Regions from separate parts of the Paenibacillus sp. E222 genome, predicted to be linked through region 2. Evidence: riboswitches for the same ligand, from Rfam matches in the RefSeq annotation. Region 2 holds a riboswitch; each other region holds the start of a gene.
The links. Region 2 has a riboswitch for cyclic di-AMP ahead of HW560_RS04855 (C40 family peptidase). Riboswitches for the same ligand answer to the same signal wherever they lie in the genome.

Region 1: it holds a riboswitch for cyclic di-AMP, as region 2 does, so the genes downstream of both, HW560_RS31375 (HAD family hydrolase) here and HW560_RS04855 (C40 family peptidase) in region 2, are expected to answer to the same signal.
Region 3: it holds a riboswitch for cyclic di-AMP, as region 2 does, so the genes downstream of both, HW560_RS19220 (3D domain-containing protein) here and HW560_RS04855 (C40 family peptidase) in region 2, are expected to answer to the same signal.

Annotation. Positions count from the first base shown of each region.
Region 1 is NZ_CP058552.1:7,017,588-7,025,290, reverse strand. Features, by position in the region: gene HW560_RS31400 (nitrogen regulation protein NR(II)) at 1-111, opposite strand, end outside; gene HW560_RS31395 (hypothetical protein) at 139-342, opposite strand; gene HW560_RS31390 (urease accessory protein UreF) at 615-1,361, opposite strand; tRNA gene HW560_RS31385 (tRNA-Leu) at 1,736-1,818, shown strand; gene HW560_RS31380 (glutathione peroxidase) at 1,965-2,441, opposite strand; cyclic di-AMP (ydaO/yuaA leader) riboswitch at 2,808-2,983, shown strand; gene HW560_RS31375 (HAD family hydrolase) at 3,101-3,499, shown strand; gene HW560_RS31370 (HAD family hydrolase) at 3,670-4,362, shown strand; gene HW560_RS31365 (Nramp family divalent metal transporter) at 4,510-5,805, opposite strand; gene HW560_RS31360 (organic hydroperoxide resistance protein) at 6,251-6,670, shown strand; gene HW560_RS31355 (zinc ribbon domain-containing protein) at 6,876-7,121, shown strand; gene HW560_RS31350 (hypothetical protein) at 7,220-7,498, shown strand; gene HW560_RS31345 (thiol-disulfide oxidoreductase DCC family protein) at 7,643-7,703, shown strand, end outside.
Region 2 is NZ_CP058552.1:1,079,894-1,087,596, forward strand. Features, by position in the region: gene HW560_RS04845 (M1 family metallopeptidase) at 1-1,045, shown strand, start outside; gene HW560_RS04850 (hypothetical protein) at 1,056-1,898, shown strand; cyclic di-AMP (ydaO/yuaA leader) riboswitch at 2,150-2,287, shown strand; gene HW560_RS04855 (C40 family peptidase) at 2,291-2,761, shown strand; gene HW560_RS04860 (GNAT family N-acetyltransferase) at 3,162-3,656, shown strand; gene HW560_RS04865 (c-type cytochrome) at 3,807-4,166, shown strand; gene rbsK (ribokinase) at 4,506-5,492, opposite strand; gene HW560_RS04875 (4a-hydroxytetrahydrobiopterin dehydratase) at 5,538-5,834, opposite strand; gene HW560_RS04880 (hypothetical protein) at 6,087-6,380, opposite strand; gene motA (flagellar motor stator protein MotA) at 6,615-7,415, shown strand; gene motB (flagellar motor protein MotB) at 7,402-7,703, shown strand, end outside.
Region 3 is NZ_CP058552.1:4,241,797-4,249,499, forward strand. Features, by position in the region: gene HW560_RS19210 (ABC transporter substrate-binding protein/permease) at 1-1,090, shown strand, start outside; gene HW560_RS19215 (amino acid ABC transporter ATP-binding protein) at 1,077-1,799, shown strand; cyclic di-AMP (ydaO/yuaA leader) riboswitch at 2,086-2,281, shown strand; gene HW560_RS19220 (3D domain-containing protein) at 2,284-2,940, shown strand; gene HW560_RS19225 (polysaccharide deacetylase family protein) at 3,075-3,863, opposite strand; gene HW560_RS19230 (prenylated flavin chaperone LpdD) at 4,011-4,355, shown strand; gene HW560_RS19235 (PspA/IM30 family protein) at 4,485-5,156, shown strand; gene HW560_RS19240 (DUF350 domain-containing protein) at 5,252-5,653, shown strand; gene HW560_RS19245 (DUF4178 domain-containing protein) at 5,677-6,183, shown strand; gene HW560_RS19250 (DUF4247 domain-containing protein) at 6,195-6,941, shown strand; gene HW560_RS19255 (HNH endonuclease) at 7,055-7,345, opposite strand; gene glp (molybdopterin molybdotransferase MoeA) at 7,518-7,703, shown strand, end outside.

The DNA of each region.
Region 1 (7,703 bases), 1.6 Mb from region 2:
TTGCCAAGCGGTGTTGCAGCTTCGAATAATCCAGTTGTGGTCGACGATGATAAGCTGGTGCTGCATGGACTGGAACGATAATCTCTCCAGATCGGATATTAAGTATCTCATGAAATGAGCTCCTCCTTGGCAGAAATCTTATCTTAAATCATCTGGAATTTCCAAAATGTCAGCGACCTGGTTCCTGAACCGGGTTGCTTTACGCGTGCCGTGAATGAGATTGGACAGACGGTATGGCGGAATGCCATACTGTTCGCAAAATGTCTTTTGGTCGACCTGGAGTTCGGTTAGTCGTCGTTTGATGGCCCATCCGAAAGGAGTCACAGGTTTCTTTTTGTTCAAAAGGGTTCACCCCTCGTTGGAATGTAGTGTTCAGCTGGTTATTCTTGGTGTAAAGTATATAGATATGCGAGCTGTATGTTTTATTATATACGTATTTGCGTCATCTAACAATTAAAAAAGACGGAAATAAGTGTATTTTAATATGAAAAATGGCGTAAATACGTTAAATAGACAAAATAATTGACATAGAAAACACGCCAGCAATGAGGTTGCGGCGTGTTTTTTATATATTTTACTGCGTGAGGACGCGGGTATGAAGGGGAGGGGGTAGATTAGGCTCGGTAGGCGTGAAGCCCTGCTCCAAGCATGTGAAAGCTTGGGAACAACGTTTTCATGGACATTGAGGTTGGTTGTACCAGTCCATCGGCAGCGGAGGCGCTGACGGTATGCCATTCATGTTCCAGGTCTGCGGCCAGGCGAACCAGCAGGTCCTGGATTGTATCGGTATGAAGAGGAATTACTTTGGAGGCTTCGGTTATGCAGGCACTCATGGCTGAATGCAGATAACCAAGGACCGCCTCCTCGACAGGGATTTCGAGGTGGTGGTTAATCCAGGCGTGAACAGTGGAGAGGCAGCCGACGGATTCATACTTAGCCAGGGTGTGTTCGAGGTGGCTAAAATCAATCCAGGGGTGGAGTGCACGAGCTAGCTTAATCAGTCGTTTGCCCATTGTGGTCGCATGTTCTCTAAGATTGACTGGGGTGCGCTGGACATGGACGAGCTTGTCGATGAGGGCTGTACGCCACGCGTCATTGTGATCTGCGGCGGTGTATATGCCTTTAATCGCCATGCCTTCCAGACGCACGATGCTGGGATGCAATTGGCAGCGCATGAATGATTCGAGATCTTCAGCACTACGAATGGTACCTTCCGCGATATGGGCATCCATTCCGAAGGAATGGGTGAAGCCTCCGACCTGGATAGAGGAATCAAGCAGTTTGACGTAATCGAGCAGCTTATTCCCACGGTTCACAATCTTTCGCCTCCTACGTTCGTTAAATGTTATGTTAAATAACATTTATACTCCTTTTTGGTTCGTTTTATGTTTGTAAATCCGAATTATATGATATATATATTCACATAAATATCCGCTTTTTGTCAATAGTTTCTTGGTTGTTTAACTATAAAATCTATTTAATGTTATTTTATATAACTTTATAAGTTATGTTCTACTGAGAGAATATGAAGAGTGGTCATAAAGAAAGTAGAGTGATCAGCCTAATCGGATATACAAACGAGATCAAATTTAATCATATGCACTTCGTAGGAGAAAATGACGAGATTATACGATTTATGGGAGGAAAAGCGCAGTTAAAATAATATTAATAAAAATGCTTTACTTTTAAACATGAACCGGGTATAATCAATTCTGTTGCCGATTATTTACGACATGCGGTCGTGGTGGAATGGCAGACACGCTATCTTGAGGGGGTAGTGGGTGTATACCCGTGGAGGTTCGAGTCCTCTCGACCGCATCATAAGAACGATTAAGAAGAAGCTTCCCGTATGGGGAGCTTCTTTTTTTGTGTTTTTTACAGTAACCGGGTCCGAAAAAAAAGGTCATCCGATTCCCCTGAATGCATGCTCATGCTGTCTGCCGGGGTGGGATGGCCTTTACTTGTTATTTAAGCAATGCTTTGATGTCTGCTTCAATTTTATCAGGTGTTGTTTTGGGAGCATACCGCTTCACAACACGACCGTTCTGATCCACAAGGAACTTGGTGAAGTTCCATTTGATGGCTTTGGAGCCGAGTACGCCCGGTGCTTCTTTGGTAAGATGCTGGAATAGAGGGTGAGCGCTTGAACCATTCACATCAATTTTCTCAAACATCGGGAAGCTGACACCATAGTTCATCTGGCAGAACTCAGCAATATCGTCAGAGGAGCCCTTTTCCTGTGCAAACTGGTTGCTTGGAAAACCAAGAACTTCAAATGGGGAGTCTTTAAACTTGTCCTGAAGTTCTTGCAGACCTTTGAATTGAGGTGTAAGGCCGCATTGGCTTGCTGTATTTACGATAAGCAGTACTTTGTCACGATAGTTGGACATTTCAACTTCCTGACCGCGAAGGGTGTTTACTTTGTAGTCGTAGACTGACATGAAAATCGCCTCCATCTCATTTTCTTATATCCTCTATTATATTGATTGCAATTAAATATTGCAAAATTTATATTGCTTTTTTAACTCCATTTCAAGCTGTCGTGTATGATCTGTGACTGATTTGCTACCTTATTTTCGCTAGAGAGAGAATTAGAGAGCTTTGAAGAGATGGGTAGAGAATGGATGTGTTGTAAGCGCTATTATTGATGTGAAATGGCAAAAATCCGTCGATTCGGTGATCTGCGCAGACTTTACACCAATATGGCACGGGTGTATGATTCATATCGTAATTCCAATTTAAATTAAATTTTACATGAAAAACGAAACAAACGATAATATCGCTCTGATTATGATGATATAAGAACGATGTTTTAATCGCTGAGTTTCCATTCATTCATGGGTGGGAAACGGGGGAACCAACAGGATGAACTGTCCAGGACAGTGGGCATCCATGGGGTGAATTTTCCGGTGACAGCCGGAAATAGGGCGACTCTCGCGCCCGAATCCGTCAGCTAACCTCGTAAGCGTTAAAGGGAGAGGCAACAAGCCGTACGCTGGTTCATAGTGTCTTTTTGCTATGGATTATTGAAGAAGCGTCCGGGAGGCCTTGGTCCCCCACGCTTCTTTTTTGTTGTCTTTTCACGCCAAGGGAGGAACGAATGATGGATAAAGAGATGATCTTAGTGACTGCTCCAAATGAAGCAGGACGCAAATTTATCAAATTGCTGATGTACAAAAAAATGCCTTTTGCCGTTCTGACTAACAGTGCAGGGGAAGAGCGCAGGCTCCGGAGAATCGGTGTAGAGCATGTCATTCGCATGAACACGGCTGCAGCTCAGAAATGGTTTTTGCCGCAAGGTAGTGTCGGCAATGTTTTTATTTTTGAAAATAGCCTAAACCTAACCTGTCGATATTTGCAGATCTGCCGATCCTGGACATCCAAGTCCCTGTGTGTGATTACCGAACAAAGTCATCCCAAAGGGATCTATCGGGGAATGGGAGCAGACCGTATTGTATATTCCTTGAATGGGGAAGTTGGATTTCTGCTTAATGGCTAATGGCTAGTGGCTCGTACTATTCCTGTGATTGATCCAGTGTCAGCTGCCTGTTATAATTGAAATCATGAATAAAACGGATTCTTGAGGAGACTCATGCATGATGGTGGGTCTTCTTTTTTATGGTTTGGGAAATAGGGATAATTTCCTGTGGCTAACGAGGAGGAATAGGCGTGCCGGATGTACGTGGAATACAATGGTTGTTCTTTGATGTGGGGGATACGCTTGTGGACGAATGGGAGCCGGTAGATGATATTATCGGTCAGTTCGTTCGTGAAGCTTGTGCGCTTGGTTATCAGGTGGAGATGCAGACGGTGCGAGACATATTTGCGGCCTCCTACCGAAATTACGAGCAATGGCCGATGAAATTGGCTATTCGTACTCTGATCAGCGATGAGGGGCACCGGGAACAGATACAGGAGAAGCTGAAGTTCCGCAAAGAGCTTGAGCGACCCTTCCCGTCAGCCGACGCTGTTCTTCAGACGTTGTCGCAGCACTATAAGATTGGTATCATTGCCAATCAGAGCCCGGGGACGGAAAATCGACTGAATAGCTACGGCTTGCGCAAGTATGTGGATGTGCTGGCCTGTTCGGCTGAAGAAGGAGTGTCCAAGCCTGATCCTGAATTGTATGCTGTAGCGTTGAAACAGGCGGGATGTAAACCCGAGGAAGCGGTCATGATCGGCGACAGGATCGATAATGATATTATTCCAGCTAAGAAGCTGGGTATGCACACGATCCGGATTTTGCAGGGTTATGGCAGGTTCCAGCCGGAGCTTGCGGATGCAGAACGTCCAGACTGGACGATTAAATCACTGGAGGAGCTTCTTCCATTGTTGATGGTAACTCAGAATTCAGACAACTAAATGAAGTGCGTTTTTTAAGATCCGGTTAGTATGGATCAGGTTAATGCTCAAACATATAAAAGGAAAGGCTGATCGTCTCAAGGGATACGTTACTTGAGTTGATCAGCCTTTTTGAGTTAGACAAAATACGGCGTAGTTCCATGTAACCTAGAACAACATAATGGTCTGGATAATCAGATACACATTCAGGACAACGATAACCCCAGCGATGATCCAGGAGATGATTTGGAGCCACGGCTTGTTGACAAAAGCCCCCATGCTTTTTTTGTCACTCGTAAACATCACCAGTGGAATGACGGCAAAGGGAAGCTGCAGTGACAGCACAACCTGGCTCAGAATCAGCAGTTCCTCTGTTCCGTGCTCTCCGGCAATGGCTGTTACGATAACGGCCGGAATGATTGCAATCAGACGTGTTACCAGTCGACGAAGCCACGCCGGAATACGAATGTTCAGGAAGCCTTCCATTACAATCTGTCCGGACAACGTGCCGGTGAGTGTTGAGTTCTGGCCTGAAGCCAGCAGGGCTACACCGAACAGGATACTTGCAATGGTGGTACCCAGAAGTGGTGTCAACAGATGGTAAGCATCTGTAATTTCCGCGACCTGGGTCATGCCTACACTATGGAACACGGAAGCTGACAGAATCAGGATGGCTGCATTGATAAACAGGGCCAGCGTTAAAGCGATGGTTGAATCCATGGTAGTATAACGAATCGCTTCTTTTTTACCCTGAGGTGTCTTTTCAATCTGACGGGTCTGCACAATGGAAGAATGCAGATACAGATTATGGGGCATCACGGTTGCGCCAATAATTCCGATGGCGATATAGAGCATGGCTGGATTTTGCAAAATCTCGGCACTGGGTACAAAACCATGCATGACGCCGCCCATATCCGGTTTAGCGAGAAACAGGTCAATCCCGAAGCAGAGGGCGATGGTAGCCATCAGCACGATCACGAGCGATTCCAATGCGCGGAAGCCTTTATTTTGCAGCAAAAGAATGACCAGTACATCGACAGCGGTAATAATGACGCCGTACAACATGGGAATGTTGAACAGCAGCTTGAGCGCGATGGCTGAACCAATAACCTCGGCAAGGTCGGTGGCTGCAATCGCAAGCTCACACAAAATCCATAACATCATGACTACAGGCATGCTGAATCGTTCGCGGCAGGCTTGCGCCAAATCCCGTCCTGTGACAATCCCGAGCTTGCCAGCAAGAGACTGCAATACCACAGCCATTAGATTTGATATCAGAATAACGGACAATAACGTATAACCGAACTGAGAACCACCGGCAATATCCGTTGCCCAGTTCCCGGGGTCCATATATCCAACGGCAACCAGGTAACCAGGTCCAACAAAAGCAAGGAACTTTCTCCACCAAGCAGCGTTCTGAGGCACCTTCATGGAGCTGTGGGCTTCCCCGAGAGATGGGGCCATACCCGCAGCCAATGGCTCATTTGAAGGAGTGTTGAACGGATTTTTTTTACTCATAATATAATCACCCGACTTTGAAGTATTGATATTCTATATGAAGAGGAACGGTGTCATTCCTTTGATTACATTTGAACATTGAAACCAAGATCTTAAAAGGGTAATTAAACGACTTCACATATGTCTGAACGTTTATGTTGATACTTACATTGTACTCCTTCAATTATTTTTGTCTAGTGCAACTTTTGTGTAGAGGGACAAAATTTAGCAGGAGTAAATGTGCCTTAGTATATTACCCAACCCTAGATAAATTACCTGAGTTCATCCCAAATGCATGAAAATAAAAAAGTTGTAAAAGCTGAATAAGGATTAACAACCGTTTCAAAATGAGCCAGAAGTTTAAATTGAAGTGTAGGCATCAAAAATCTTAAAGGTAAAGGAGAGATTCTTAATGGAAGCTTTATATACAGCAACAGCGACAGTTAAAGGTGGACGTACAGGTTCGGTGGCTTCTTCGGATGGCGTGCTCAAGCATGATCTGAAAATGCCAAAAGAATTTGGAGGCGCCGGTGGTGAAGGAACCAATCCTGAGCAGCTCTTTGCAGCGGGATATGGTGCATGTTATGAAAGTGCTCTTGCCAATGTGGCACGCAAAGCGGGCGTGAAGTTGGAGAATGTGGTGGTAACCAGTAATGTATCCATCGGCAAAGATCCTGCGGATGATGGTTTCCAGCTGTCTGTACGTTTGGATGTGAGCATGCCTGGCGTCGATCACAGTCAAGCAGAAGATCTTGCTCGTAAGGCACATGATTTCTGTCCTTATTCCAAGGCAACTCGCGGCAATATTGATGTGGTACTTAATGTAGTTTAAGACCTGACTCGCAGGAGTAAAGGGAACATATAGAGCAGGATATCCTTGGATGCCTGATGCTCGAGTACAAGACCCTGCTGGCCTTCGGCAGGGTTTTGTATTGTATAATACAGTTGCGATGCAGGAGATTGCATGTTGAACAGCGTACTATTTTACATAATCTACTCTTGCTTGAAGTCATACATTCGAATAAGGGGGAACGACCATGAGTATTGAAGAGATGATAGAACGGCGATTTGTATGCACCAAATGCAGGGGTACGGATTGCAACATTAAGGAAGTATCCATGTCAGGAGCGGGACTTAGCAAAATGTTTGATATTCAGCACAATCATTATCTCTTCGTCGCCTGTTCTTCCTGTGGATATGTTGAAGTATTCGATCCGGATGTGCTGAAAGGGAAAAAGCAGGGTCAGGTGGGTACCATTCTTGATATTCTATTTGGGGGATAAATGTGCGTGAGTTGACATCGAACTAAAATTTCTTTAATATGACTTAGTACTGAGAAGTGTCAATGCATGAACCAAATTTGAATTAACAGGTGATATCCATGTCTTATAGACCGCGTATTGCAAATTTAGAATTAGCTAGTGGCAACAAGGAAGATGGATTGTATGAATTTAAAATGAAATTGGTAGACGGCACACAATGCCGTGTATTCTACTCCCATTCCCCGGAATGGAAGCTGACCAATATCAGCCGTCTACAGAAAACGCCTTGTCCGGTATGTCGCAAAGATTTCATTTGCAAATGCATGGACCAGTGGGCTGGTGACCTGCATCAACAGATGATTGATGACCAATGGATGGAAAAGGCAATTGCTGAGTAATTGCCAAGACAGATACGAGCGTGGGCATTGAGCCTGCGCTCTTTTTCTATTTTCCGTTACAATAAAATAAAATGTAAAAAAAGCGACCGGGATGACTCGAAACGGGTAAGTTATGCTAATAGGACACATGAGGAGGTCACGATTATGACAGCAAATCAAACGGATCAGCATGAGGGACACCCGATTGTGCTTGTGGACGGAGTCT
Region 2 (7,703 bases):
CAATGTGCCAGGTGTTCGAATCAAGCTGTATCTCGACCCTGCTCATGAGGATCTGAAGGAACGTTATTTCTACGCCGCCAAAGCGGCGCTATCCAACTATAGCAAGTGGTTTGGCCCTTATCCGTATTCCACATTGTCCATTGTTGTCCCGCCCAAATCGGGGAACGGCGCAGGAGGAATGGAATACCCTACCTTGGTCACCGCCTTCGGTGCGGACGATTCTACACCTGGTTACGATCTGGAACGCACGGTTGTGCATGAGATTGGGCATCAGTATTTTTACGGCATGGTTGCGAGTAATGAATTCGAAGAGGCTTGGCTGGACGAAGGATTCACCTCCTATGCAGAAGACAAAGTGATGGAACAGGAATACGGACTTATCCCGAATCTGCCTGTACAATCAGGTCTCATTACTTCTCCGGCTCCACTGACACAGAACTCCTGGAAGTTTGATTCCCAGAATCAATATGCAGCGAACGTATACACACGAGGCAAGCTTGTTTTACTCGGAATAGAACAACAGGTTGGTGCCAAAACGATGGAGCGTATTCTCTCGACCTATGTAAAGAAATACCGTTTCAAACACCCTACTTCGTCTGATTTTCAAAAGGTCGTGGAGCAAGTGACCCGTACATCCTGGACCGATTATTTTAATCAATATGTATATGGAGATGGCATGGCTGACTTTGCAGTGGAGAAGATCACCATCAATCCTATCCTGAAAGACGGTCAAACGTTGTACGAGTCGTCTGTAACAGTCCAGAAAAAAGGCAGTGAATATAAGAAGGTGCCTGTTCGAATTATGTTCGAAGACGGGAAAACCATGACGAAAGAATGGGATGGCAGCGAGGAGCGCATTACCTACAAACTGACCTATACTTCCCCTGTTTCCTGGGCTATGACTGATCCGCTGTACACCATTGTGCTGGAGAACCATCATATGAACAATTTTCTGAAAGCCGGACTGGATGAGCCAACCAAATCCCGCTGGAGCATGAGTGCAACCAAACTTATAGAAGCCATATTCGGAAGTCTGTCATGGTGAGGTGGATACAGTGAAAGCGAAAATACGTGAAGGCTGGTTTCTCGTCCGTCAGCATATGTTCATTGCAGCACTTTTATTTCTCTATCAATTAGTATGGGGATACTTTCTTTATCGAATGGTTCAGTCAGCTGTGGTCCCGCTGCTCCTGCGTTATCCTGACCCTGATGCAGGGGAACTCAGTACAATTTTATTCAAAATGGAGAGCCAACTCGGCCTGACAACGAATCCGGAGGTCCATCGCTATTTATGGATTTTAGGGGCTATGCTGCTGCTACGGATGCTGATTAGCCCTCTCATTCAGGCAGGGCTGCTCTACTCGCTCCAGCATTATAATCATTCGGAAGAGCGCATTCCATTCATTCGTGGCATCAAAAATTTGTGGAAACCGATGCTGTTGCTTTACACCATTCGTACCCTTTTGCTGCTGCTGCCTGCTTATTGGCTCGCACCAAAGCTCTATTCTATCTTTATGGAAGGTTTTCATTCCCTCCATCTGCTCTTGCCTGGTATTCCCTATGTTGCTGGTTGGATTGTATACGGGTGGGTTATCCATCATATCCTGCTCTACATGCAGTTTGGTATCTCAGCTCCTGATGGGGAAGGCGGAGCGCGTGGTACGTTTCAAGCTCTATGGATTGCACTACGCCAGGTCATCACTCTGATCGGCATCGCTGTCATGCTGGGCGGCCTTCATCTGCTGGTCTTTGGTGCCTTTACTTCAGCTTCATGGTTACTAACGGGTTTAACTGGTCTTATACTACAACAGACGTATCCACTTGCCCGGTGCTTGCTAAGCCTATGGAAAATATGCGCCCATTTCCGGTTATGGCAGTACAATTCGATCAAGGATTAACGTGCACGGTTAAAAATGGTTACCATCTCTATGTAAAGTTGTATTCATCAAAAGCCTTTAAACAAGCAACCTCGACCTTTCCCCGTCAAAGGTCGAGGTTTTTTTTGCTAATTTTGTTGTTAAACGTTGCCAAAGTGATATACCTCTGTTACAATAATCGCAGTGAGTTTTTAGTAACAACTTTGTAATCTTTACCTTCATATTTGTAACTACTTAAAATTTAATCGTCATTTCTTGATTTCGCAGGTGCATAACTAGCATAGCCAAATTCCTAGCACCTGGGAAGCGGGGGAACCAGTTATGGGTGAATTGATCTTGCAACAGAGGGATCATAGGGGACCTTCAACCGAATCCTTAAGCTAACCTCGCAGGCATTGGAAGGGGTATATCTCTTGTTTAAAAAGAAATTAACCGCAGCTGTACTTAGCCTCACATTTGCATTATCGCTTGGAGCAGGCAGCGCATTCGCAGATTCAAAAATGGACCAAGTCATTGATTCAGCAATGGGAACTACATACAAAAGCGGAGGAACAACGCTTAACGGCTTTGACTGCTCTGGGTTCACAAGTTATGTATTCGACAAGCTGGGTATTGATCTGGCTCGCCAATCGAGTTCACAATTCGACATGGGTGATTCGGTATCCCGTATGGAAATGAGACCAGGTGATCTGGTATTCTTCAATACAACGGGTAAAGGGGTCTCGCACGTAGGGATCTTTGTAGGGGATGGAAAGTTTGCACACTCCTCTTCTTCCAAAGGAGTTACCATCAGCGAATTAAGTGAAAGCTACTGGGCTAACCGCTATGTTGGCGCTAAACGCATTATGAGCACGGACGCATATGAGACATTGGCCATCGACTAGGGACAAGCTGAGCAACGTCATGCTGGAACAATAAAACTACTGTAACGAAGCATAATAGAACCGTCTGGTACATTCTCCGCAGGAATGGATCCGGCGGTTTTTTTGTGCTTCGTTTCCTTTAAAGCATTCGGGATAGCGATCAAACCTAAGTTTAAGTTTTTTAGAGCTATTTTCATTGCTTCGTCCGTGCTCTTATCATGTTTTTACCCATCCTACTATAATATAAACGAAATTACCGGAACTTTTGTTTCACTTTTTTTTCTAAAACGAGGACTTGCCAAATGAACGCCTCTTTTGTAGAGTGAAAACAAGCTTAGATATGGAATGACATATGGATATAGATATGGACAAATCAAAATCATTATCGCTTGTTCACAATGAGAGGAGCGTGCAGTTTTGTATGGATGAAGCCCCTGTGACGTTTCACGTTGTGCCCATGCAAGAAGAACATGCGGAGCTCATCTGCGATTGGCAGTATGACCCGCCTTATAATATTTATAGCTGGCTGCCCTGGGAGCAAATGAAAGCACTTGAAGTAGAATTCGGCGATCCCCAGCTACGGAAGGAACAATATGCGGTGGTGCTGGGAGAGGATGAGCAGATTTGCGGTTTCGCTCAATACTTCCCGCTTGAAGGTGTCACCCGCATTGGGCTTGGCATGCACCCCGATCGATGTGGCCATGGGCAAGGGAAGGCTTTTGTCTTGGCCATTGTGCAGGAAGCCATTCGCCGGAACCCTGCAAACGAAATTGATCTGGAAGTTCTGACCTGGAATGACCGGGCCATTCGCGTCTATCTCAAAGCCGGATTTGTTACGAAGGATACATACGAACGACAGACACCGAGCGGTTTGAAACCTTTTTACTGTATGGTCTATGAAGGTCCACGCGAATAAATAGTGCATAAAATCACCCTAAAAAGTCCCCGGTTATGTGATTAGTTCAAAAAATTACCACAAAATGCTATGATGTCACTACAGGTTCCGTTATAATGATATGGATAGTTTCAAGTTAGATGATCTTTCATTCTGGAGGGGACATAAGGGATGCACAAATGGATCATGAGCGGGGTATTTTTTGCAGCGTGCGCTTTAGCTATTGTACTAATGTTTACGCTTCCAGGGAAAGAGGAAGTTGCAGAAGAAGCGAAACCGACGATGCCACAAGTTACAATGGATGCAGGACAGGCTGAGGCACTGGTCAAAGCAAACTGTATTACCTGCCACGGTGATCAGCTTCAAGGGGGTATGGGCCCTAGTCTGCAGAAGATTGGTAGCCAGGACGATGTGGAGAAGATTTATACCACGATTGTCAAAGGTAAAAGCGGCGGTATGCCTTCGTTCAAAGACAAGCTGAAGGATGAAGAAATCGCGAATATTGCGATGTGGCTGGCGGAGAAGAAGTAAGGCTAGAAGACTAAGGCAGCGAATCATAGGATTCAGATTACACGCGTGTTAAAGCGAGGGACCCCAACCGTCCTTTCGCTCTCACGCATGCTCCAAGCCATCATCGCTCTGGATGCACCACGTAGTCGATCGTATTCCAGTGGTCGCTGAATTGATCAACTGTTCATAAGAAGAAGAGGCTCTTATTCCCCCTGTCGGGAGAGTAAGAGCCTCTTGGTCATATTCATGTGTTCAATGCGTAGGATGCTCCAGTAAGAAACATACGAGCCATGGCTATCCGGCTGCATAAGCGATCCCGATACAGCTGTCTATGACTCGTTCTAAGCAAAGCATCATACTTTACGGCGTCTTTGCCTGCTGCTCAGCCAGGAAAGCCTCCACTTCACGTGCGAACGGCATCCCGGACTGGGCGCCGAGCTTCGTCACGGACAGCGCAGCCGCGCCCATGGCGAAGCCAACTGCTGCGTCCAGCGTCTCTCCGCGCGCAAGGGCTACCGCCAGCGCGCCGTTGAAGCAATCGCCAGCGCCGGTCGTATCGACGGCGCTTACGGCGTAGCCGCGCGCACGGCACGCGCCGGCACGCCCTGCCTGTACGCGGCCGCCAGGCGCCGCCGCGTATACAGCCCCCTCGGGGCCGAGCGTCGTGACGACAGCGGCCCCGAGGGATGCGGCGAGTTCTACGACCGCCGCATCCACGTCTTCCGGCCGGAGATCATCCCGGCCGGTGAGCAGGGCGAGCTCGCTGCGGTTCGGCGTGACGACGTCGACGCACCGCAGGAGCTCCTGGGGCAGACCCGGCACGGCAGGCGCCGGGTTGAGCACCACCAATGCGCTGCCTTCAGCCGCCAGTTGGGCGGCGCGGGTGACCGCAGGCAGCGGGATCTCCAGCTGCAGCAGCACCGCTGCGGCTGCAGTCAGGCTTTTTACCGTATCCGCCTCTTCCAGCATCGCAGGCACAACCTGACCATTCGCTCCGGGAATGACAATAATCCGGTTATCTCCTTTGGAGAGCCAGATGGAGGCCGTACCCGTAACGGTATCATCCAGAATGCGAATCTGCGAGGCATCCGCCCCGCTTTCCGTCAGGCTGTGCAGTAGACGTTCACCAAACCCATCCGAACCTACCGCACCAATCATTGTTGTCTGTCCGCCCAGTCGTGCAGCAGCAACCGCCTGATTGGCGCCTTTGCCCCCGGCCAAATAGTGCAGTTCCTCCCCGCTCACCGTCTCGCCTTCCTCAGGGATGATGTCCGTCTTCACCACCAGATCCATATTGAGGCTGCCTACAACAGCAATAAGAGGTTTGTTCTGAATATCGTCTGACATGTATGCTTCACTCATTTCTGGTAGTGCGATAATAACCGATCCAGGTTATTCCGACCTCATTTTCTCAAAAGCCTCGTTATATTGCTCTGCTTCTTTAATATCTACAGATGTGATGCCACCTTCATCCCATGATGTGAGACGCAGTGTGACTGTTGTATAGTCAATCGTAATGAAAGGGTGATGATTGAACGCTTCCGAAATCGCTGCGACCTCGTCCACAAATGCAATCCCTTTCATGTAGTTGGAAAATACGAACTTGCGGACAATCCATCGTCCCTCTTCCAGTTCCCAGCCTTCCAGCCTTCCCAGATGAGCTTCGACTTCCTCTTGCGTAAAAACCATACGTTATCTTCCTCCCCATATGATGGCTCATCACAGACACCTGTCCATGCTGCCACCGAAACCTTTGGTGCTACCATAGCAACCCAAACGCATAGGTCCACCGCCCTGCGGTTCGCCCGTTTCATGACTATCATCTTACCACGGACAAGCCTCAAATTCCAATAGTACAAATGGCGCTAGATCCACTAACCATAAGGCTTTAGGGAGATTCTCCAACCCGGTTTTCCATGCCAAATATCTTATGTGTGCATACTAAATGAGTGGTACAAAAGTCAGCTCTTCTTCACCTATTAAGATATGAATTCGGTGCTGATCCTTGTCATGAATGACCACTCCACTTCCTACCGGAATGACCGCTTCCTCACCCAGCGCATAGAACAGATCTTCCGCCAGCGCCTCATCCACTTCGAGCTGCTCTGTTACACCAAGGCGTGACCATTCTTCCTCATCCATCTCAAAGAAAACATAGCGGTCCGGTATTCGGCCTATAGCCTCTGTCAAATCTGTCAATATTCCTTCATAATCCCGTCCATGCTTTACGCCCATTGGCTTTTCACTCCTATTTGGCCCCTAAGGAGCAGATTTGATCTTATTATACCTGAAAATAACCCTTAAAAAAAAAGGCCATCTGGTCGATAAATACTATACATGACCGTTTTAACTGTTTCTGCATCCCTAAAGGATGCCTAACATTAAACGGATTGCGGTGTAACGTTCGTCCGGAAGCCCGAATAAAGCCGCTTGAAAGGATTCAATTTTATCTCATGGATGAGGTGTATGATGGAAATTTCAACGATTATCGGACTAGTTTTAGGGCTGGTTTCACTTGTATTGGGTATGTTCCTGAAGGGTGCGCCCCTAATCAACCTGGTTAACAACCCGGCAGCCTACGTTATTATTTTTGTTGGTACGGCAGCAACTATTTTCATGGCATTTCCCATGTCTGAAGTTAAAAAAATCCCCAAGCTTTTCGGGGTACTGTTCAAAAAGCAACAACTGATTGACCGTGTTTCTCTAATCGGCACATTTATGGACTGGGCTTCCACTACCCGTCGTGAAGGTTTGCTCGCACTTGAATCGAAAGTCGAAGATATTGATGATCAGTTCCTGCGCGGCGGTATGCGTATGATTATTGACGGCAATGATCAGGAATTTGTAAGTGATGTACTCATGGAAGATATTCATGCTACAGAAGAGCGCCATCGTGGCGGTGCCTTGATCTTCGCTCAAGCGGGGATGTATGCACCAACGCTCGGGGTACTCGGGGCCGTTGTAGGTCTCATTGCAGCGCTTGCCGATCTCAGTGATATGGAAAAGCTCTCGCATGCGATTGCAGCGGCGTTTATCGCGACACTTCTCGGTATCTTCAGTGGTTACGTGTTGTGGCATCCGATGTCCAATAAACTGAAGCGGATGTCCAAAAAAGAGATGGAAATCAAGCTGATGATGGTTGAAGGCTTGTTATCCATACAATCTGGTGTATCCACCATTGCCATTAATCAAAAATTATCTGTATTCCTGACACCTTCCGAACGTAGACAGTTGGAAGAGAAGGAGGGCTCATCAGGTGAAAAAGGCTAAAAAACACGAACCGCATGAAGAACATATAGACGAGAGTTGGTTGCTTCCCTACTCCGACTTGATGACCTTGTTGCTCGCTCTGTTTATCACATTATTCTCTATGAGCTCTATAGATGCAACGAAGTTTGAACAGATGGCTTCCGCACTGAGCAGCGCATTGAACGGTGGTTCGGGTGTACTGGATCATACCTCCATGAACCCTACAGAATCTACTACAGATTTGGGCAAGAACAAACAGCAGCCTGAAGATATCACCAAAAAGACACAAGCTCAGATTACAGATGCGCA
Region 3 (7,703 bases), 3.2 Mb from region 2:
ATCCAAGCAAGTCATCATGATTCGCAATGCGGATAAAGATAAATATCCAACCATGGCTGATCTGGAAAATGAAAAAATTGGTGTCCAAAAGGGCTCCATTCAGGAAACGATTGGCCAGGGAATCCCCGGCGCAAAACTGACAGCACTTGATAAAATATCTGATATCGTACTGCAATTGCAGACCAATCGTGTAAATGCTGCAATCGTTGAGGATACGGTAGCTGCCGGTTACCTGGATGATGTGATTGGACTAGCTCCGGCTATTCCGGATGAAGAGCAGGCCGAAGCGGCAATCGGGATTCGTAAGGGCAATACGGAATTGCTGAATGCAGTGAACGGAACGCTCGAACGTCTGAAAAGCGAAAATAAAATCGATCAGATGGTCACTGAAGCAAGCCAGTTGATGGCAGACAAGGTGAAAAAAGATCAAAACATTTTTCAAGTGTTCTGGCAATACAAAAGCTTTTATGCAACAGGTGTGGGTTACACCCTATTACTGTCTGCACTCGGTGTAATATTCGGGGTAATTATCGGTTTGATCATCTGTCTGTTACGTCTGCATGACGTCTCAATTCTGCGTTGGATTGGAACAGCTTACGTTGAAGTTATTCGTGGTACACCAATGCTGGTTCAATTGATGATTATCTATTACGGGCTTGCCTTGACGTTCGGTATTACATTTTCGCCGCTTCAGGCGGGGATTATCACACTATCCATTAATAGTGGTGCCTATCTTGCGGAGATTTTCCGTGCTGGTATACAGGGTGTGGATCGCGGCCAACTGGAAGCAGCTCGTTCCCTAGGAATGGGCAGAGGTGCGGCCATGCGCTTCATCGTGCTCCCACAAGCGTTCAAAGCGGTGTTGCCGGCGATCGGTAATGAGTTCGTGACCATTATCAAGGAATCCTCCATTATCTCGGTTATCGGTATGGTGGACATTATGTACCAGGCAAGTGTGGTCAAAAATATTACGTATCAAGGGATGAATCCATTCCTGATTGCGGCAGCCATCTACTTTGTGCTGACGTTCATTTTGTCCAAACTGCTGGGTCGACTGGAAAGGAAGTTGGGTGCAAGTGATAGACGTTAGACAATTATATAAATCCTATGATAAGAACGAAGTGCTTAAAGGCATTAACGTAACGATTGGCAAAGGCGAGGTTGTCGTGGTCATCGGTCCGTCCGGATCGGGGAAAAGTACCTTTTTGCGTTGTCTGAACTTACTGGAGAAACCTACTTCCGGTGAGATTAACTTTGAGGGAGTTTCGATCACTGACCCGAAACACAACATTAATGCAACTCGTGAAAAAATGGGGATGGTATTCCAGCATTTCAATCTGTTTCCGCACAAAACGGTGCAGCAGAACATTACGATTGCTCCCATTAAAGTGAAGAAACAGCCTGCACATGAAGCGGAACAAATCTGTGCAGATTTGCTCAAGACGGTGGGCCTCTCTGACAAAAAAGACGCCTATCCAAATCAGCTGTCCGGTGGACAGAAACAACGGATAGCTATTGCAAGAGCGCTCGCGATGCAGCCGCATGTCATGCTCTTTGACGAGCCAACGTCTGCACTGGACCCTGAAATGGTGGGTGAAGTCCTGGATGTTATGAAGCGGCTTGCAGAGGGCGGCATGACCATGGTTATTGTGACGCATGAGATGGGCTTCGCACGCGAAGTGGGTGACCGCATCCTGTTTATGGATGGCGGGGTAATTGTAGAAGAAGGAACGCCTGCTGAAGTGTTCGGTGAGCCCAAGCATGCACGTACACGTGACTTCCTTGCTAAAGTGCTCTAATACATCCAAGTTATTCAGGATGAAGATCAGGATGAAATTGCAAAATCTATACTTTGGATGAGAATTTCATCCCCTCATACATCCCTGTCGACGACCCGTCGGCAGGGATTGTTTTGTTATGTAAGGAAACGCACGGATTAACATAAAAAGTAACGTTTCTGTCATCAGCGATATAAGCTCAAATAGACATTTTTTTGAAAAAAACCGCTTAGATTCAGCCATGATGTTGAAGTGAATTAGACAGATGGTAACATTTACTACGACTCTTGGTTACAAAATTGTGATATATTTGTTCCTGCCGAAACTTCCGGAGTTGGGAGTGCGGGGGATGTAACGATGCAGAGTGTGCTTGGGGAAGAATCATTTGCACACGGCTTGGGGTGAATTAGGGCTACATATATTTGAATGTAATTGAACCTATAGGGTGGTTTCCTCCATCCGAATCCGACAACTAACTTCGCAGGCATAATGAGGGAGGAAGACCATGATTAACAAGAAACGTATAGCCAAAACAGCAACAGCTTTGCTGACAGCAGCAATGCTCATTCAGGCCGTTCCGGCTCATGCTGATTCAGTTCATGTGGCCAAAGAAGGGGATACCTTCTACACCTTATCCAAACAATATGGAGTTGGACTTAACGCTCTGATCAAAGCGAACAATGACATTTCAGCTTACAACATTTATGGTGGTTTGAAAATTACGATTCCTGGTAAAACAGTGAACACAGCTTCGGCTGCAGCAGCTAAAACAATCACTACTGCAAGTCTTGACGTTAACGCGGATAGTAAAGTTGTACAAGCCTGGGGAAAAACGTTTGATTACAGCAAAGCGGTCGACGTAAAAGCAACAGCATACTCCTCGGATGCTTCCGAAAATGGAGGATGGGGTGCTGTGGACTACTTCGGTAACCCGCTCGAATTGGGCACTATTGCAGTAGACCCAAGCATTATTCCATTGGGAACTAAGGTACTGGTGACAGGTCATACACACCCAGGACTGCCCAAACAGGCATTTGTTGCTACCGCTCGTGATGTGGGCAGCGCCATTAAAGGCCATAAGATCGATATCTTTATTCCTGGCAGCAAACAATCCGTGAGCACATTTGGTATTCAGGATGTTGAACTTTACATTTTGAAATAAAAATCAAAGCGTAGCTGCACATCATCATATGTGATTCCAACTAAATCTAAATTAAACAGTAAAGGGTGTCCCTTAATCACGAGAATGTGATTGAAGGGCACCCTTTTGAATATCCGACTTCTGGATTCTTTGACCTATTTGCCCTTTGGCAGTTCCAGCATTTCGTCCAAAGTCACCAGCTCGTACCCGCGGTTACGCAATTCCTCGATAACTTCAGGCAACGCCTCGATGGAACCACTCAGCTTCGATCCGACACCGCCTCCTGCATGCTGAAGAACAATGGAACCCGGTTTGACGGCGGACAGGATGTTTTTTTTGACTTCCTCTTTGGAGAGGCCCTTCCAGTCCAGGGAATCGACATTCCAGTTCACAATGCTGTAATGCTGTTTGGCTGCCCATTGCAGCTGCTGTTCGTTAATGTCGCCATAAGGTGGACGTATCATTTTGGGTGTGTACCCCACCAGATCCCGAATAATATCCCCGGTATGTAAGATTTGTTTGCGAAATGCATTCATGGTCAGCTTACTGAACTCCGGGTGATTGTAGCTGTGATTGCCAACAATATGCCCTTCCTTCACCATGCGTTTCACTAAATCCGGATGTTTCTCGGCGCGATGTCCCACAATGAAAAACGTAGCCCGCACCTTGTATTTCTTTAGAATATCCAACACCTTCGGGGTGAACCGTGGATCAGGTACGTCATCGAAAGTCAGCGCGACCTTTTTTGTCGAAGGGCCATTCGTTTTGAATGTATCCGCATATTTCTGTCTGAGCTGTCCCAGCGTCAGCTGCTCCTCTTCGGAAGAATTAGACTTCGAAGCAGGTTCGGTTTGCGGGCTTGAAGAAGCCCATAACTGAGCAGGAGCGTAACTTCCTCCCAGAAGAATGACCATGATGGATAACATGATGAGGCGTATACGCATGTTAGTGCCTCCTTTTCCCAAATTGCGCTCTCTTTGGTATGCCCGGGGCCATCCGTATTTATGCATGTTGTGAGATGTTTCATTGCTGATTCAGAAAATCAAAGCCATAATTCCACCATATATATAGAAAAGGACAGGTGGAGCAGGATGAATACATACGACTTAAATTCCGTTCGGTTACAGGTGATCGAAGCAGGAGAAGATAAGGTTTTTATAGTAACAGGAGGCAGATCACACATTGGAGCAGTAGCGACTTTTTATCCAGATCGTGAACGGGTGAGTGGAGCTACGGTGCATATTCCAGGACATAAAGAACAAGAACTGTGTGAAAGACTGGCACGTAAGGCTGCCCTGCATTTAAAGGTAACCGTCACTGTGATTATGGGGATTCACTTTGACGCCATTACGCGGATGCAGATTGATGAGATTGTGCAGACTGCAGAGAAGCTGCTTGATGAGGAGCTGTGCCAAACGGGTCGACTAATTCAATAGTTCGATGTAAGCAAAATAGGCTAAAATCGTTTTTTATGATTTTTTTTGTTAAAATTGAAACGAGTAGAACATTGCCACGTATGTATGATTATATACAAGGATGAACTATCGACTAGGAGGAATACCATAATGTCCATTTTCAAACGATTACGCGATTTAACCATGTCTAACATTAACTCTATTATTGACAAGGCAGAAGATCCGATCAAGATGACGGATCAATATATCCGGGATATGCAGGAAGATCTTGAAGATGCGGAGAAAGCTGTTGCTGCACAGATTGCCATTGAGAAGAAATTCAAGCAGCTGTTCGAAGAACAAGAAGCTCTCGTGAAGAAACGTGAGGAACAAGCACATACAGCAGCACGTGCACAGAATATGGATTTGGCCCGTCGGGCACTGGAAGAGAAAAAAGTCGCTGAAGAGAAGATGGCCGAATACAAAACAAGCTATGATCAAAACAAGGCTTCTGCCGATAACCTTCGTGGCAAGCTGGACGAAATGCGCAAACAATTGACTCAAATGAAAAATAAACGCGAAACATTGGTTGCACGCTACAACGCGGCAAAAGCTCAAACCGAAATCAACAAGGCGCTGAACGGATTTAGCTCCGATACTGCAAGTGCCGGCATGAAGCGTATGGAAGAAAAAATGATGCAGATGGAAGCTCAGGCTGAAGCCAGCAATGAGATGTCGTCCAAAGGTAAATCGCTGGACGATGAGTTCGAGAAGCTGGGTAAGGATCAGGCTGTTGAGGATGAACTGGCAGCATTGATGAAGCAATACGAAAATAAGAACTAAACCTTGTAAGCAAGCAGGGGCACCAGCGGAGGAGAGACCAGCGTTTCTCCTTCGCTTTTAATTGCGGTTCATGTTGAAATGTGGGGGCTATGTAAATGGATTTGAACATTTTGGCAATGCTGGTCTGGACGTTATCGGGTTCGGTTTTGCTGTTTGTCTTGATGTATGTGGATTCTTTGTTCACGAAGTATAAGGATTTTGCCGAAGTGAAGGCCGGCAATATGGCCGTTACGACACGTATGGTTATGAAGCTGTTTGCTCAGGGATACGTACTCGCCACCTCCATTTCGACAGCGGGTCATCTTGGAGAAGCGTTGCTTGTATCCGTTGTTTCCTTTGTCATTTTGCTGATTCTGGAGAGTGTGGTTCACTTTATGATTCGGAGATGGGCCAACCTGGATCTGGATACGGGAATACAGCAGGGCAAGACAGGTTACGGTTTGTTCTCGGGTGCCCTACATATCGTGGGCGCATTAATTATTGCAGCTTGTTTATAAGATAAAGAACAGGAGTAATGGGCATGAGTGTGTGGAAACGGATTAAAGGGATAATAGCCAAACCTGAACCGCCTAAGGCAGAGAAAACTATGCTTCAGCTGGCACCTGGTGATATCTGTGAGGTTTCGCTGGTCACCTATGAAGTTGTTGGGCGGGTACATCATCGAGCACGGAATGCGGCTGTCCTCACGTTGCAGGATGGTACGGCAATCCGACATTTGCATATTGAAGAACGGGAAATGACCCGGTATGCCCTCTATACACCCATTGATGGACGTCTCGATGCACCGGATGAGGTGCCTACATTGCTGGATCTGGATGGACGTGCGTATCATCTGGAGGAAGAATACGGAGGAATGGTAACCACTGCAGGCAGGACACCCTATGGTCAGGCGGGGGAACAATTAGTATGGCAATATCAGTCTGATGATAACATGCTTTTGCGTGTGGAGTGGCAAGACAGAAGATTTACACTGTATGAGGGTGAGTCCATTCTTCCTGCGGATATCAAAGTGATTCGTTCGAGCTAGGAGAGGTTCCAATGAAAAAGCGCTTGGCACATGGATTAAAATTAATGCTGGTCCTCAGCCTTGTGATGTCGCTGCTGTCCGCGTGCGGAGCACCTTCCGTTCAGGACACATATCCGCTTGAATCGGTCAGCGGCAGTGGTAACACGACATCCTATGTGTACCGAGCTGCCGAACGTACCGTTCCAGAGGTCGCTCAGGAATTATCTGAACAGCGGAAGCCGGATCAGATCTCGGCGGAAAATACAGAGCGGATGTTCCTGGTGTATCAGGACCAGTATTATCATTTGCAGCAAGACCCGAATAAAGTGGAAGACACCTTGGTTGAGGTGGATTCCAAGGAATATGTTCGGCAGAATTATGATTCGTCCTTTTTGCAAGGCTACTTAACCGCAACATTAATCGGTAATTTGTTTGATTCGTTCGGGGGTAGAGGGTCCGGTACGTATCGGGGTTATACGAACAAGGACACGTACAAGCCAAGAGAAGGCTCCTATCGGACACCGACGAGCAGCGATAAAAAGGTGGCTCCACCGATTACCGTTGACCGAAAAGGGTCAATTACCCGGCGTGGCAGCGATAAGGATTCGAGCGTAGGGTCCGGTGGAGGATTATTCAGCCGAAATAAGGAACAAAGCAAAGGCACAATTGATCGTAATAAGAGCAGTGGCGGCCTTGGAGGATTGTTTGATTCACCGAAGAGCTCTTATAAAAAGCCCAAAACGAGGGTTGGCGGTGGCCGAATCATGAGGCGTAGGTAGCACTTCTCATGAAAGGGACCCGCAATATTAAATCATTCGCAGAAGAACAGTGAAAAGGTAAGGTGGAGCGAGCTATGCCACTGAACATGACCTTGGACGCTGTTCTTTTTGTTTTACGATTTGCGGACATGATGAGACTTTCGAACACGAGGAATGGTTGTGGCAGGTTGTTTGCGAATCCAGCGGATATAAGGAGCGATGCGCTCATCTTGCCTTAGTGCCTGTATTCCAGTTAAACCTAAGGTCATAATATCACGATTGGTATATAGGGAATGAATTTGTTTGTGGCAAGAGATACAAAGATCGGCAGTAGGCATGTGCGTTCCGCCCATTTCTTTTGGTGTCAGGTGATGGACGGTTGTCTCGACAGGCTCCCTTCCACATAATTCGCATCGTTGGTTCACATACGTCAGCTCCTTTTCTCTTACATATTATGGTCTGTCCATTCGTCTTTCATGTGAATGGGTTGTTGGAGAGTACTTGTCATGACCTGGCTTTCGGGCTACACTTTTTAAGATGAACAAATGACCCAGGGAGGTTCTATCGCCATTGAAAATAAATTCACATTCAACGGATATGACGACTTCGAAATTTATCCGTAAAGCTATACAAGTACCGGATGCGCAGGCGAAAGTTGCTGCTCATGTCAGTTCGGGTTCAATAGAAAAGGTAACACTTGAGCAAGCACATGGTCGAACGCTTGCTGAGACAATTCATGCTCCCCATCCTTACCCATTCTTTCGTCGTTCCGGAATGGATGGA